Regions from separate parts of the Jeotgalibacillus marinus genome, predicted to be linked through region 1. Evidence: predicted binding sites of a transcription regulator. Region 1 holds the regulator's gene; each other region holds the start of a gene.
The links. The regulator Rex, encoded in region 1, represses fermentation and respiration genes when NADH is low (regulators of the CRP and FNR family bind a similar motif). The targets are predictions, from matches to a motif close to TTGTGAAATATTTCACAA.
Positions count from the first base shown of each region.

Region 1 (4,293 bases):
CTTTTTCTCTTTGTAATAATCGTAGTCACCCAAAAATTCAGTAGCACCATCAAGGGACATTTCCAAAACCTTGGTGGCAATCCGATTGATAAAATAGCGATCGTGTGAAACAAATAAGATTGTCCCAGGAAAATCCATTAATGCATTTTCTAAGATTTCCTTGCTATCAAGATCTAAGTGGTTTGTAGGCTCATCTAAAATTAAAAAATTTGATTGTTGCATCATGAGTTTAGCTAAAGCGAGTCTAGCTTTTTCCCCACCACTTAACGTAGAAACTGGTTTTAACACATCTTCTCCAGAGAATAGAAAGTTACCTAAAATCGTCCGTATATCTTTCTCGTTTTTCATCGGATAGTCGTCCCAGAGTTCATTAAGAACCGTTTTTTTGGAATGTAACTCTGCTTGTTCTTGGTCATAATACCCAACCGTAACATTAGAACCGTAGCGTATTTCACCATTTAGAGGGGTGAGTTTTTTTACGATCGTTTTCAGCAACGTAGATTTCCCCACTCCATTTGGACCTATTAGGGCAATATTATCCTGTCTTGCAATGGCTGCAGTTAGTTGTGATGACACAGCTTCTTCATAACCGATAGAAAGGTTTTGTAGCTTCAAGACATCATTGCCACTTTGTCGATCGATACTAAATGAAAAGTTTGCTGATTTCTCGTCGCCTTGTGGTCGATTTAGTTTTTCCATTTTCTCTAGTTTTTTTCTGCGGCTTTGTGCCTGCTTAGTAGTCGACGCACGGACAAGATTTCGCGCGATAAAATCTTCCATTTTCATGATTTCTTCTTGTTGTTTATCGAACTCTTTTAATTCACGCTCATAGTTTTGTGCTTTTTGATCAAGATAAAAGCTGTAGTTCCCGTGGTATTTTCGTGATCGATGCCTTGAAAGTTCCACGACTTGATTCACAACTTTATCAAGGAAATAGCGGTCATGTGAAACGATTAAAATAGCCCCAGGATAACCTTGTAGATAGTTTTCAAGCCAAGAAAGTGTTTCAATGTCTAGGTGGTTCGTAGGCTCATCCAAAATCATGACGTCTGGTTTCGTTAATAAAAGCTTACCCAAGGCTAGACGTGTTTTTTGTCCGCCGCTTAAAGATGAAATAGGCGTATTGTAATTAAAATCTTGGAAGCGTAGACCGTGTAAGACAGAGCGAATATCAGCTTCGTATTGATAACCACCCATTTCTTTAAATTGCACTTGAAGTTCATCGTACTCTTTCATTAAGCGATCATAACGCTCTTGGTTTTCATAAATCGAAGGATCTGCCATTTGTTGCTCCTGCGATCGTAGGTCTTTTTCCATTTTTTTAAAATGATCAAAGACTTGGAGCATCTCATCCCAAATTGAAAGTTCTGATTCCAAGCCACTATGTTGTTCAAGGTAGCCCATCGAAACTTCTTTTGGTTTAATTATCTCGCCTTGGTCGTGTGATAATTGACCAATGATCATTTTTAATAGCGTCGATTTCCCCGCACCGTTGCGCCCGACTAAAGCGATACGATCTTTTGTTTGAACTTCAAGCTTTATATTAGAAAGAATCTCTTCAGCACCAAAAGCTTTAGAGAGTTGATTAACTTGTAATAATATCATCGTTTAGCCACCTCAATTTTCTTCCTTTAGTGTATCGCAACAAAGAACGTCAAGGCAATATACTGGATTTGTGAAAAAATTGCAATCTTTGCACTGTGCCCAAATAATAGTGTATGATCTAATGGAATGGTTTTAAGAGCGAAGTAACAATAACTGTAACGCTCATAATTGAAAGCGCCATCAGATTTCGTTGTGACAAAAGATGCTACAAAATGTTGTGGCTACCTTTATACGTCATGCCATGAATGCATTAGGGGGAGAATGTGCATGAGTCAAGAGAAGATTAAAATTCCGCAAGCGACGGCTAAGCGACTACCATTATATTATCGATTTTTGAAAAATTTACATGCCTCAGGAAAACAACGAGTGTCGTCTAGAGAATTAAGTGACGCGGTAAAAGTAGATTCGGCAACGATTCGTCGTGATTTTTCATACTTTGGTGCGTTAGGGAAAAAAGGATATGGGTATAATGTGGATTATCTTCTAACTTTTTTCCGTAAAACGCTGGATCAAGATGAGGTAACTAAGGTAATTTTGGTAGGTGTGGGGAACCTTGGAACGGCTTTTCTTCATTATAATTTCTTGAAAAATAATAATACTAAAATCGAAATGGCTTTTGATGCAGATTCGAAAAAAGCGGGCACATCCATTGGAGATGTTCCAATTTACTCCATGGATGAGTTAGAAGAGCGAATGAACTCTAGTAAGATTGAGGTTGCGATCTTAACGGTGCCAGTAGGTCCAGCCCAAGTGATAACAGATCGACTTATACCGTTAGAAATTAAAGGAATTCTTAATTTTACACCAGCAAGGTTGAATGTACCGGATGATATCCGCGTCCACCACATTGATTTAGCAGTGGAGCTTCAGTCACTCATTTACTTTTTGAAAAATTATGACTCAGATGACGTAGAAACGTCACAATTGGAAGACACATTACAATAGCAAGTTGAGGCAGAATGATTTATGATGGTAAGGAAAGAAAGAGGAGGTGCAATCATTATGATGCCAGGTGGTATTAGCCTAGTATTTATCGCTGTCGTTGCCCTATTAATATTTGGCCCTAAGAAGCTTCCTGAATTAGGTAAAGCTGCTGGGAGCACTCTTCGTGAATTCAAGAATGCAACGAAAGGCTTAGCTGACGACGATGATGACAACAAAAAGGAAGATAAGAAGCAATAAAAACAGGATGGTGGCCATATGAACGAGAAAGGTATGTCCGTCCATGATCATATAAATGAAATAAGAAAACGACTCATTATTGTAGTCGTTTTCTTTCTATTTGCTATTGTGATCGGATTTTTTCTTGCAGAGCCTCTAATGAAATTTTTGCAATCATCCGATGAAGTACAGCAAATAACGCTCAACGCATTTAAGGTGACGGATCCAGTTAAAATTTATTTCCAAATCACCTTATTTGTTGCGTTTATCATGACGGCTCCGTTAATTTTATATCAGCTCTGGTCGTTTGTCTCTCCAGGGTTACATGAAAAAGAGCGACGTGTCACACTAAGTTATATTCCGGTATCAGCAATCCTATTTTTATTAGGACTTTCTTTTGCTTATTTTATTTTATTTCCATTTGTTTTTCGATTTATGTTCAACGTGTCTGAGAAATTAGAAATCGTACCAGTGATTGGCATCAATGAGTTTTTTGAATTTCTATTTCAAATGACGATTCCATTCGGATTTTTGTTTCAATTACCAGTTATCATGCTTTTCGTGACTCGATTGGGAATTGTCACACCGATGTTCTTGTCGAAAATTCGTAAATATTCTTATTTTGTGCTGTTTGTTGTCGCAGCTTTTGTTACACCACCCGAGCTTTTTTCGCATTTACTTGTAACGGTACCGTTGCTTGCTTTATACGAAATTAGTCTCTGGATTGCAAAAATCGGGTATCGCAAAGCCATGCAAGCAGAAGCAAAACAACGTGTCATTGAAGAGCAAGAACGACGAGAACGAATTGATCGCGAATCATAAAAAAGTAGAGGAGCCATGGCCCCTCTACTTTTTTTCTTTTATATGTTTTTTAATTTTAAAGTGGAGGAGGATCATTCGTAATCCAGAGCCAATATCAAACGTAGCAAGAGCAATGAAAAGATAAGCAAATAATCCCCAACCCGAAGTATTCACACTATTAATAGCAAAATAAGTGAAAGCAATGCCTAATAGTAGGTAAATAACTCCATGAGCGAGTGGTGATCTCATAGCACTCCTCCTATACAAGCACGTAGTAAAATAAATAAGGCTTCGCTTCGTTCAATCATTTCTTGGAGTTGATCAGCGAAAAAGAACTGAGTGAACACAACAAACGTGTTGATCGAAATGTGGGCAATGATTGGAACGATAATTCGTTTTGTATGCGCATATAAAAAGGCAAACGCAAAGCCCATAGCAGTATACATTAAAATGTGTGTGAAGTCCATATGAATCACACCAAAGATTAGCGCACTCAACATCCCTGAAATAAAGAAATTGTATTTACGGTATAACCATCCGAAAATAACACCACGAAAGACGATTTCCTCCAAAATGGGACCAAGCACAGCAATCGCAAAAGCGGCAATTGGTACATACGACATTAGATCAATGATGCTAGCTGTATTCTCTGACTCTACATCAATACCAAGAAATTGTGTTTGGATCAAACCTGCCATTGCTTGACTAAAGAAAGCGAGGAAAATC
Region 1 is NZ_JBFMIA010000029.1:3,600-7,892, forward strand. It holds gene AB1471_RS15915 (ABC-F family ATP-binding cassette domain-containing protein) at 1-1,605, opposite strand, end outside; gene AB1471_RS15920 (redox-sensing transcriptional repressor Rex) at 1,873-2,550, shown strand; gene AB1471_RS15925 (twin-arginine translocase TatA/TatE family subunit) at 2,611-2,787, shown strand; gene tatC (twin-arginine translocase subunit TatC) at 2,806-3,588, shown strand; gene AB1471_RS15935 (YdiK family protein) at 3,613-3,816, opposite strand; gene AB1471_RS15940 (CPBP family intramembrane glutamic endopeptidase) at 3,813-4,293, opposite strand, start outside.

Region 2 (4,293 bases), on a different contig from region 1:
GTTAAACTTGCTCCGATGATTAGATCGCCATGAATCGACTCTGAAAGTAAAGCAATATCCTTTTTTGTTTCATGAATTAAGTTTAATATTTTGTCAGCATGCTTATAAAGCAACTTTCCAGATGGAGTTAAAGATATACGTTTCGTTGTTCGCTCAAATAGTTTTGTATTCAGTGAATTTTCAAGTTGTTGAATTTGTATACTGATACTTGGTTGTGAGAGATGTAATATCTTTGCTGTCTCAGAAAAGCTTTTTCCCTGCGCAACTACGTAAAATACGTTTAAATGTTCGAAGTTCATCTCATTCCCCCTGCTATTGATCCCCTGTACCTACATTATACTATAATGTATAGTTCAAAAAATCTCACAATACAGGAGGGACACTTCCCACCATGCTTTTACCCTTTTCAAAACGTATAAATCCTAGATAAATAATATTTTTTTAGTGACACACTGTCACACCAATAAAAGAAGTACAGGGCCGAGAGCTGCTAATAAAATGAATCCTACCACTCCAACTAAAACAGGTTTAAAACCAGTTTTCTTAAAGTCACTGAATTTAATACTTAATCCCAATCCAGCCATAGCCATCGATAATAGAAAAACGCTAACCAAAATAAGAGCATTCACAAGAGTTTCAGGCAAAGGGATATATGTGTTGATAAAACTCATACCAAGGAATCCTAAAATAAACCAAGGAACAGGAAGAGTTTTAAGAGAATATTTATCTTGTTTACCCTTTTTATCTTTTTTTGTATAAATGTAGCCGAGAATAATAGCTACAGGAATTAATAAGGCCACTCTCCCCAACTTGACTAAAATAGCTGTTTCACTACTAACGTCTCCACCTGGTACCGCTGCAGCAATAACATGGGCTAATTCATGTAATGTAGCACCAACAAGTACCCCATAACTATATGAATCAAGGTTAAGTAAAGGATAGGAAAAAATATAGGCTAAGGCTCCTATTGTTCCTAATATGGCAATACAGGCGACTGCTATAGCAGTATACTCCTTTTTACTTTTAATAACAGAAGCAACCGCTACGATTGCAGCCGCACCACAAACGGCCGTTCCAACAGCAATTAACGTATTAAGTTGACTATCTACATTCAATAGCTTTCCTAATCCAACCATCACCAACATCGTAAATACAATGACTATGCTATCAATTAATAAAACAGAGAGACCTGATTCAAAAATTTGACTAAGATTCAAACGTAAACCCATAAGAATAATTCCGGCTCTCAGGAGATATTTACTACTAAATGTAACACCAGGAACTATTTGGTCTTGTGTTCCCATGGACGTTCTCCAGAGCATTCCTAACATAATCGAAATAATCATAATCCCCATAATAGAGAAAAAAGGAAAACTGGCAACTTGATTAGCCACAACTGCCAACACTAGCGTTAATACTATCCCTCGCATATAACCTTTATATTTACCTAATCGAAACTGAAGTTTATTTTTTTTTCTTAGCACATCTTCATTCATTTTCTGCATGTCTTCTCAAATACCCCCTCTGACCTAATGCTTATAAATTCAGAATAACACAGAAAACGACGTCGGAATTATAGCACTTTCCTATAAGACTTATTAACTTATTTTATACCCCTTAGACAACTTAAATTGGATACTTTTAGTGTGTCAACTATACAATAAAAACTGAGGAGAAACGCCTTATTCCATATTCGTGAAATGTACTTGTGTTGATTCTTTAGTTATCTATAGCATACCTTTTGGCTATCTTCATAAAAAACAGCAGCACTCCTCATAGGGGGCGCTGCTGTTTTTAAAATGGATTAAGATCCCATCGCTATTTTTTTGTGATTAGTTTGAATGTTGTTTTTGTACAGGCGTTGTTTAATAAATGGCATGACATACCGATCTGCCCCCCAGTAGTAACTTGCTGAACCAACTAATAACAGAACCATTGCTACTGTAAATAAATTAGGATTGGTACTAACTGTTCCAGCTAACAAAAAGTTAAGATTCATAAATGCTCCTGCAACTAAAGCCGGAACCGTTAGACAACCTAGGATTAAACCAAGACCAACCAACAATTCCCCCCATGGAACTAACACATTAAATAACTCTATATTTGGTAAAGCGAAGTTTTGAAGAAATGATGCGTACCATCCTTGAACGGCAGGATGTTCTCCCCTCGCATTTGCGATCGCTCCATTAATCATGCCTGATGCATCAAAATCACCAGTCACTTTTCCAAATCCTGCTTGAAGCCATTGCACACCTAGCCAAATTCTCACTACCGCCCATACCATTGCCATTTTCGGACCTTTTAACCAACTCATACCGATCATCTCCTATGATTACTTTGTGAAATTATTCACAATTCGAATTAAAAAAAATGGTGTTGCAACTTTTTTTATTACTTGTCTTACATGAATAGTATAGCATAGATATTGTGAAAAACTTCACAATATGACGCTTGTTTTTTACGAATTTGTGACAACTAGCTATTTTGACGATCTTAGCTCAAACTGGGACAAGACAATTGTCATTAACAAGCAATCACATTTGTTTTATTTCCATGCTAACGAGCACATGAGTTTTGGCGTCTCAAACCAATCAACCCCTTGATCATATACTCCCCAAAAACAATAACTATTTAAAGTGTTCATTAATCCACCTAGAAATATTCCAATTCTCCCATAGTCATCATTCACTAATTTTACTAAAGGTGGATTTTTCAAAACCGGCCCTGTAACCAAAGGATCAGACTGTGAAAGCTTCCAAGTAGTTGAATCTGCGCTCCTGAAAATAACGGTGATAAAAAATCAATTATTTCAAGAATTTATGTTTGTGGAATTTACTCTACATAAAAAAAATTTATATGGTTATTTTAATACCGTAAGTACTTTTAGAGGAGGAATTTTAATGAAGTTAATCACATTGTTCACTACAGCTTGTGTGCTAAGTTTAACACTGGCGGCTTGTAATACCAATGGGGACAACAACGGGGACGATGCAATGAATGACAATGACACCCCTGATGTTGGTCAAGAAGATAACATGGACAACAACGGAAATGCCTCAAATTTAGATGTAGCAGACGATGCTGCAGATCTGATAACTGATCTAGATGAAATAAAAAGTGCGTCGGTTTTGGTGACGGATCGTAACGCCTATGTTGCCGTAGTTTTAAGTGATGAAGCAGAAGAAGAAGTATCAGAAGATATTAAAACGAAGGTTGAAGATCAAGTGAAGTCTACAGATTCGGATATTGAAAACGTGTATGTATCATCAAACCCTGATTTGACAGAAAGATTTACAGAATATGGAGAAAAATTTAGACAGGGTGAGCCTTTTGAAGGCTTCGCAGAGGAATTTAACGAAACAGTTGATAGAATATTTCCTAATGCCCGCTAATTAAGGTTGAGAAATATCAGTTCCTCGGCGTTAAAGTGCTGGGGAACTGATTTAAATTCCTGAGGATCTGACGAAGAACCAAATTCTCTACCAGTTGTTGTTTAGATCGCACAATTGAGAACTTCAATGACGACGGTATTCGTGTCAACTTTGGAAGAAGTTCTAGTTTTAGTTATACATGTGAAAAGACTATTGCTATTAGGCTAAACAGGCACGTCCAAGTTCCTTGGACGTGCCTGTTTTAATTGAAACGTATACGTTGCTTGGAACTTTAATTTTTTATAAAAGATAACAATTCTTCTGTTATTTTTTTGTCATCGAATTCGATGGTTCGATCGTTTAAAATTTGGTACGTTTCGTGTCCTTTTCCTGCAACGATAATTAAATCTTTTACTGTGGACAGTTCGATCGCTTTTGCTATGGCTTTTTTTCGATCATCGATTAATAAAAAAGAATTTTTCGGTTGTAACCCGAATGCAATTTCATTCAAGATTTTTTTTGGATCTTCTGATCGTGGATTATCAGATGTAACAATCGTTAAATCACTAATTCTACCTGAAACTTCACCCATTAAAGATCGTTTTGATTTATCTCGGTCCCCACCGCATCCGAACACGGTTAAAATTTTTCCTTCTTTTTTAAAATCATTCAATGCAGTTAAAACATTTTCTAACGAATCTGGAGTATGAGCATAATCGATAAAAACATTTCGTTTTTGCGAAGGAACTTTTTCTAGACGACCCGGAATACCTTCAAAAGAAGCAATTTTTTCTTTAATATGTTCATAACTTAAACCTTCCATAAAACCGATTAAAATACACGATAATAAATTATAAATGTTAAATTTACCTACTAATTTAGTTTGAAACGGCAAACGTTTATTTTTATAGAGAATATCAAA
Region 2 is NZ_JBFMIA010000008.1:40,347-44,639, reverse strand. It holds gene AB1471_RS10300 (selenium metabolism-associated LysR family transcriptional regulator) at 1-299, opposite strand, end outside; gene AB1471_RS10295 (YeiH family protein) at 456-1,505, opposite strand; gene AB1471_RS10290 (DoxX family membrane protein) at 1,805-2,314, opposite strand; gene AB1471_RS10285 (YhcN/YlaJ family sporulation lipoprotein) at 2,901-3,392, shown strand; gene AB1471_RS10280 (UDP-N-acetylmuramoyl-L-alanyl-D-glutamate--2,6-diaminopimelate ligase) at 3,664-4,293, opposite strand, start outside.
Region 2: AB1471_RS10290 (DoxX family membrane protein) is a predicted target of Rex. The motif match lies at 2,426-2,443, and genes of this name have one in related genera.

Region 3 (4,293 bases), on a different contig from region 1:
TTCCCAGTAACGGCTCTCATTCTCACGTTTGTTGGAGTACTCTTCATCGGTATCGTCATCGTGGCAGGGGTCCTTTTCTTTAACGCAAAGACACTCATGGTCCCGTCGGTTGAATTTCCTGAGATTCAAGATGCAGTTGATGCGGCAGTAGAAGGAGATATCATATTAGTAAAAGCAAAAGAAAATGGGGATCCTTATATGGAAAACGTTGATATTAATACGGATAATATCAAACTGATTGGGGTTGGGAAAGAGAAACCCGTTCTAGATGGAATAGGTTTGTCAGGTACTGGGATAACGATTGGCAGCACTTCTGGCGTGTTGGTGAAGAATTTTATTGTTCAGAACTTTGATGTTGGTATTTTCTTAGACGATTCAACTAGCAACATGATTAAAGGGAATAACGTTAATAAGAATGTGTTTCTGGGTATTTCCTTAAAGGATTCAGATGGCAACATGATTAAAGGGAATAACCTTAATAAGAATAATCAGCTTCAGGCTATTCTCTTAGACGATTCAGATGGCAACATGATTAAAGGGAATATCGTTAATGAGAATTTTGGTGATGGTATTTTTTTAAACAATTCAAGTAGCAACATGATTAAAAGGAATAACGTTATTGGGAATGGGTTGGATGGTATTTCCTTAGAAACTTCAGATAACAACATGTTGAAAGGGAATAAGGTTATTGGAAATGAGGAGAGGGGGATTTTCTTATTTGACGATTCAAATAAAAACATGATTAAAGGGAATATCGCTACTTGGAATGTAGCGGAAGGCATTCATTTAAGAGACGGTTCAGCTAACAACACGATTAAAGGGAATAAGGCTAATGATAATGGGGAAGTTGGTATTGCATTAGTCAATTTAGATAGCAACCTAATTAAAGGGAATACCGCTAATAATAATGGGAATGTTGGTATTGGATTAAATTCAACTTCTACCGGCAATGATGTGTTCTTTAACCGTGCGTTCTTGAATGATAATTTAGATATTGTAGATGAGGATGCCAACAATTTCAAAGGAAATAAATGTGGCACATCGTTAGGAGCTAATGTGGACTGTGGGAATTAAGAGCCACATTTGGCTCTTTTTCTGTGGACTTTGCATAATTAAATTGTGTTCCGTACGCAAGTGTACCCATGGGAGCGCGAGCAGTATTTGGAAATGTACTAAAAAAATAGAACCCTTGAAGCCACTAGGCTTTGAGGGTTTTTCTTAGTTTGCGAGAATAGTAGTATTTTGTTTTTAGACCTAAAGAATAATTGTCTTTTTCGATCTTTTTACTAATGTGGGCATACACTTCAGAAGTAATTTGCATGCTTCCGTGGCCTAGTCTTTCTTGGATCTATTTCATATCAGCACCAGCTTCCACTTCTTTTGAATTTATTGAAGGAATTTTCTGTTTTTTGTAGAAAGTATATAAAAGGAGAGTTTTAGTATAGAAGGGGGCCATGGACAATGAAATTTATACGATGGTTTGATTGTAGGTTTAGAAAGAAACACATATATAACCTTTATACCGCTCAATGCATCGCATGTGGTGTACGGGCAAAACAATTGTAGTTTAAACTTACGTAAAGAGGCACTCACATTGTGGGTGTCTTTTCAATTTATTTGAAGGAATCTTTCTTTTTGTCGAATTTGTTTAAGAAGCGACTCTAATTTAGTGAAGAAGCAAGGGATAACGGGCAGGAAAGTGATTGGTTATGGCTAGTAGAACCCTTAGAGCCACTGGACTTTTTGGGTTTTTCTCGTTTGGGCAAACAGGGTATAAATCGGTTTCCTATTTCTTTTACTCACCAAAGTGAAGGAAAATTATAATCAATTATTTCCTTCGTGTAATTATAATTCATAGATTGTTCAATGTTTCACAATCTGTTGTTCTGAATAACTGCTATGATGAAATCATAAAGAAACAAACCAACAAGGAGTGATTGGACATGGTTTTTGAACGAAAGACCTTTGATTTGAAAACCGCATACACTGGATGCTTTTTAAAAGGTTGTTGCCGATGAATTTGAACGAATTTTGAGCAATCACTCAAACGAAATGACAGCTTTTAATAGTCAAGCTTAAATAGAAAAGGAGAGAGTAAGCATGGCAAGAGTATTAGAAGGAACACAACCAACGATTGAAAACCCGAATTGGAACGGGTTTGAAAAAGGCACTTGGTCGAAAGAAGTAAATGTCCGCGATTTTATTTTGAACAACTACACTCCTTATGATGGAGATGACTCTTTTTTAGAAAGCGCAACAGAAGATACAGATAAATTATGGGCCCAGGTAATGGACTTGACTACAAAGGAACGTGAACAAGGTGGAATGTATGACATGGACACTGCAACGGTGTCTACGATCATTTCCCACGGTCCTGGCTATCTTGACGAAGAACTTGAAAAAGTAGTCGGTGTTCAAACTGATAAACCATTTAAGCGCTCATTGCAACCTTTCGGAGGAGTCCGGATGGCAAAAGCAGCATGTGAATCTTACGGGTATACATTAAGTTCCGAAGTGGAGAAAATTTTTACTGATTTCCGTAAAACTCATAATGGTGGAGTTTTTGATGTTTATACAGACGAAATGAAGCTTGCACGTAAAGCAGCAATCATTACCGGCCTTCCCGACGCGTATGGCCGCGGACGCATCATTGGCGACTATCGCCGTGTGGCCCTGTACGGCGTTGATTTCCTTATTAAGGAAAAACAAAAAGACTTGAAAAACACGAGCATGGTTATGACAGAAGATAATATACGTCAGCGTGAAGAAATTTCGGAGCAAGTACGGGCGTTAAATGAACTTAAGGAATTGGCGAAAAGTTATGGTTTTGATATATCAGAACCTGCTAAAAATGCGGCTGAAGCTTTTCAATGGGTATATTTTGGTTATTTAGCCGCCATTAAAGAACAAAATGGAGCTGCCATGAGCTTGGGACGCGTTTCTACTTTCCTTGATATTTACATCGAGCGCGACCTGCAGGATGGAACAATGACTGAGGTAGAAGCACAAGAGCTTGTCGATCATTTCGTTATGAAACTGCGCCTTGTGAAATTTGCTCGTACCCCAGAGTACAATGAACTATTTAGCGGTGACCCTACATGGGTAACGGAATCGATTGGTGGAATGGAAATGGATGGAAGATCACTCGTATCGAAGAGCTCTTTCCGCTTCCTCCATACGCTTTATAATCTTGGAACGTCTCCGGAACCAAACTTAACGGTTTTATGGTCTAATAAGCTTCCTGAAAACTTTAAGAAATTCTGTGCAAAAGTGTCCATTCAAACAAGCTCGATCCAATACGAAAATGATGATATTATGCGCCCTGAATACGGTGATGATTATGGCATTGCCTGCTGTGTTTCTGCTATGGAGATTGGAAAACAAATGCAATTTTTCGGTGCTCGTGCTAATTTGGCAAAAGGTTTATTGTATGCAATTAACGGAGGAATGGATGAAAAACTAAAAATCCAAGTCGGTCCTCAACTTCAGCCAATTAAAACAGACGTTTTAGAGTATGAAGAAGTGATGCAGAAATTTGATCAAACGATGGAATGGTTGGCAGGTCTTTATATCAATACATTGAATGTCATCCATTACATGCATGATAAATACAGCTATGAACGCATTGAAATGGCCTTGCACGACACGAAAGTCCTTCGCACAATGGCGACTGGAATAGCTGGATTAAGCGTTGTCGCTGATTCCTTAAGTGCCATTAAATATGGGGAAGTTAAAGTAATCCGTGATGCAAATGGCATTGCCGTTGATTTTGAAACAAACGCTGATTACCCTAAATACGGAAACAATGATGACCGTGTTGACAGTATTGCCGTAGAAATTATGCAACGTTTTATGAAAAAGTTGCGCAAGCATCAAACGTATCGTGATTCCGTTCATACTATGTCCGTTTTAACGATTACTTCAAATGTCGTTTATGGTAAAAAAACAGGAAATACACCGGATGGCCGACGTGCTGGCGAACCTTTTGCTCCTGGTGCCAATCCAATACATGGACGTGATACGAAAGGAGCACTTGCTTCCCTTTCATCTGTAGCTAAGCTTCCTTACAGCTATGCGATGGACGGCATTTCAAATACGTTCTCGATCGTGCCGAAAGCCCTCGGGAAAGAAGAAGAAACCCAAGCTGAAAATCTTGTGTCCATACTTGATGGATATGCGACCAAAACAGGCCACCATCTGAACGTCAATGTATTTAATCGGGACACACTTTTGGATGCTATGGAACATCCGGAGCTATATCCGCAATTAACGATTCGGGTATCCGGTTATGCA
Region 3 is NZ_JBFMIA010000003.1:5,453-9,745, reverse strand. It holds gene AB1471_RS05205 (right-handed parallel beta-helix repeat-containing protein) at 1-1,074, shown strand, start outside; partial or broken gene AB1471_RS18535 (hypothetical protein) at 1,199-1,378, opposite strand; gene pflB (formate C-acetyltransferase) at 2,101-4,293, shown strand, end outside.
Region 3: pflB (formate C-acetyltransferase) is a predicted target of Rex. The motif match lies at 1,860-1,877, and genes of this name have one in related genera.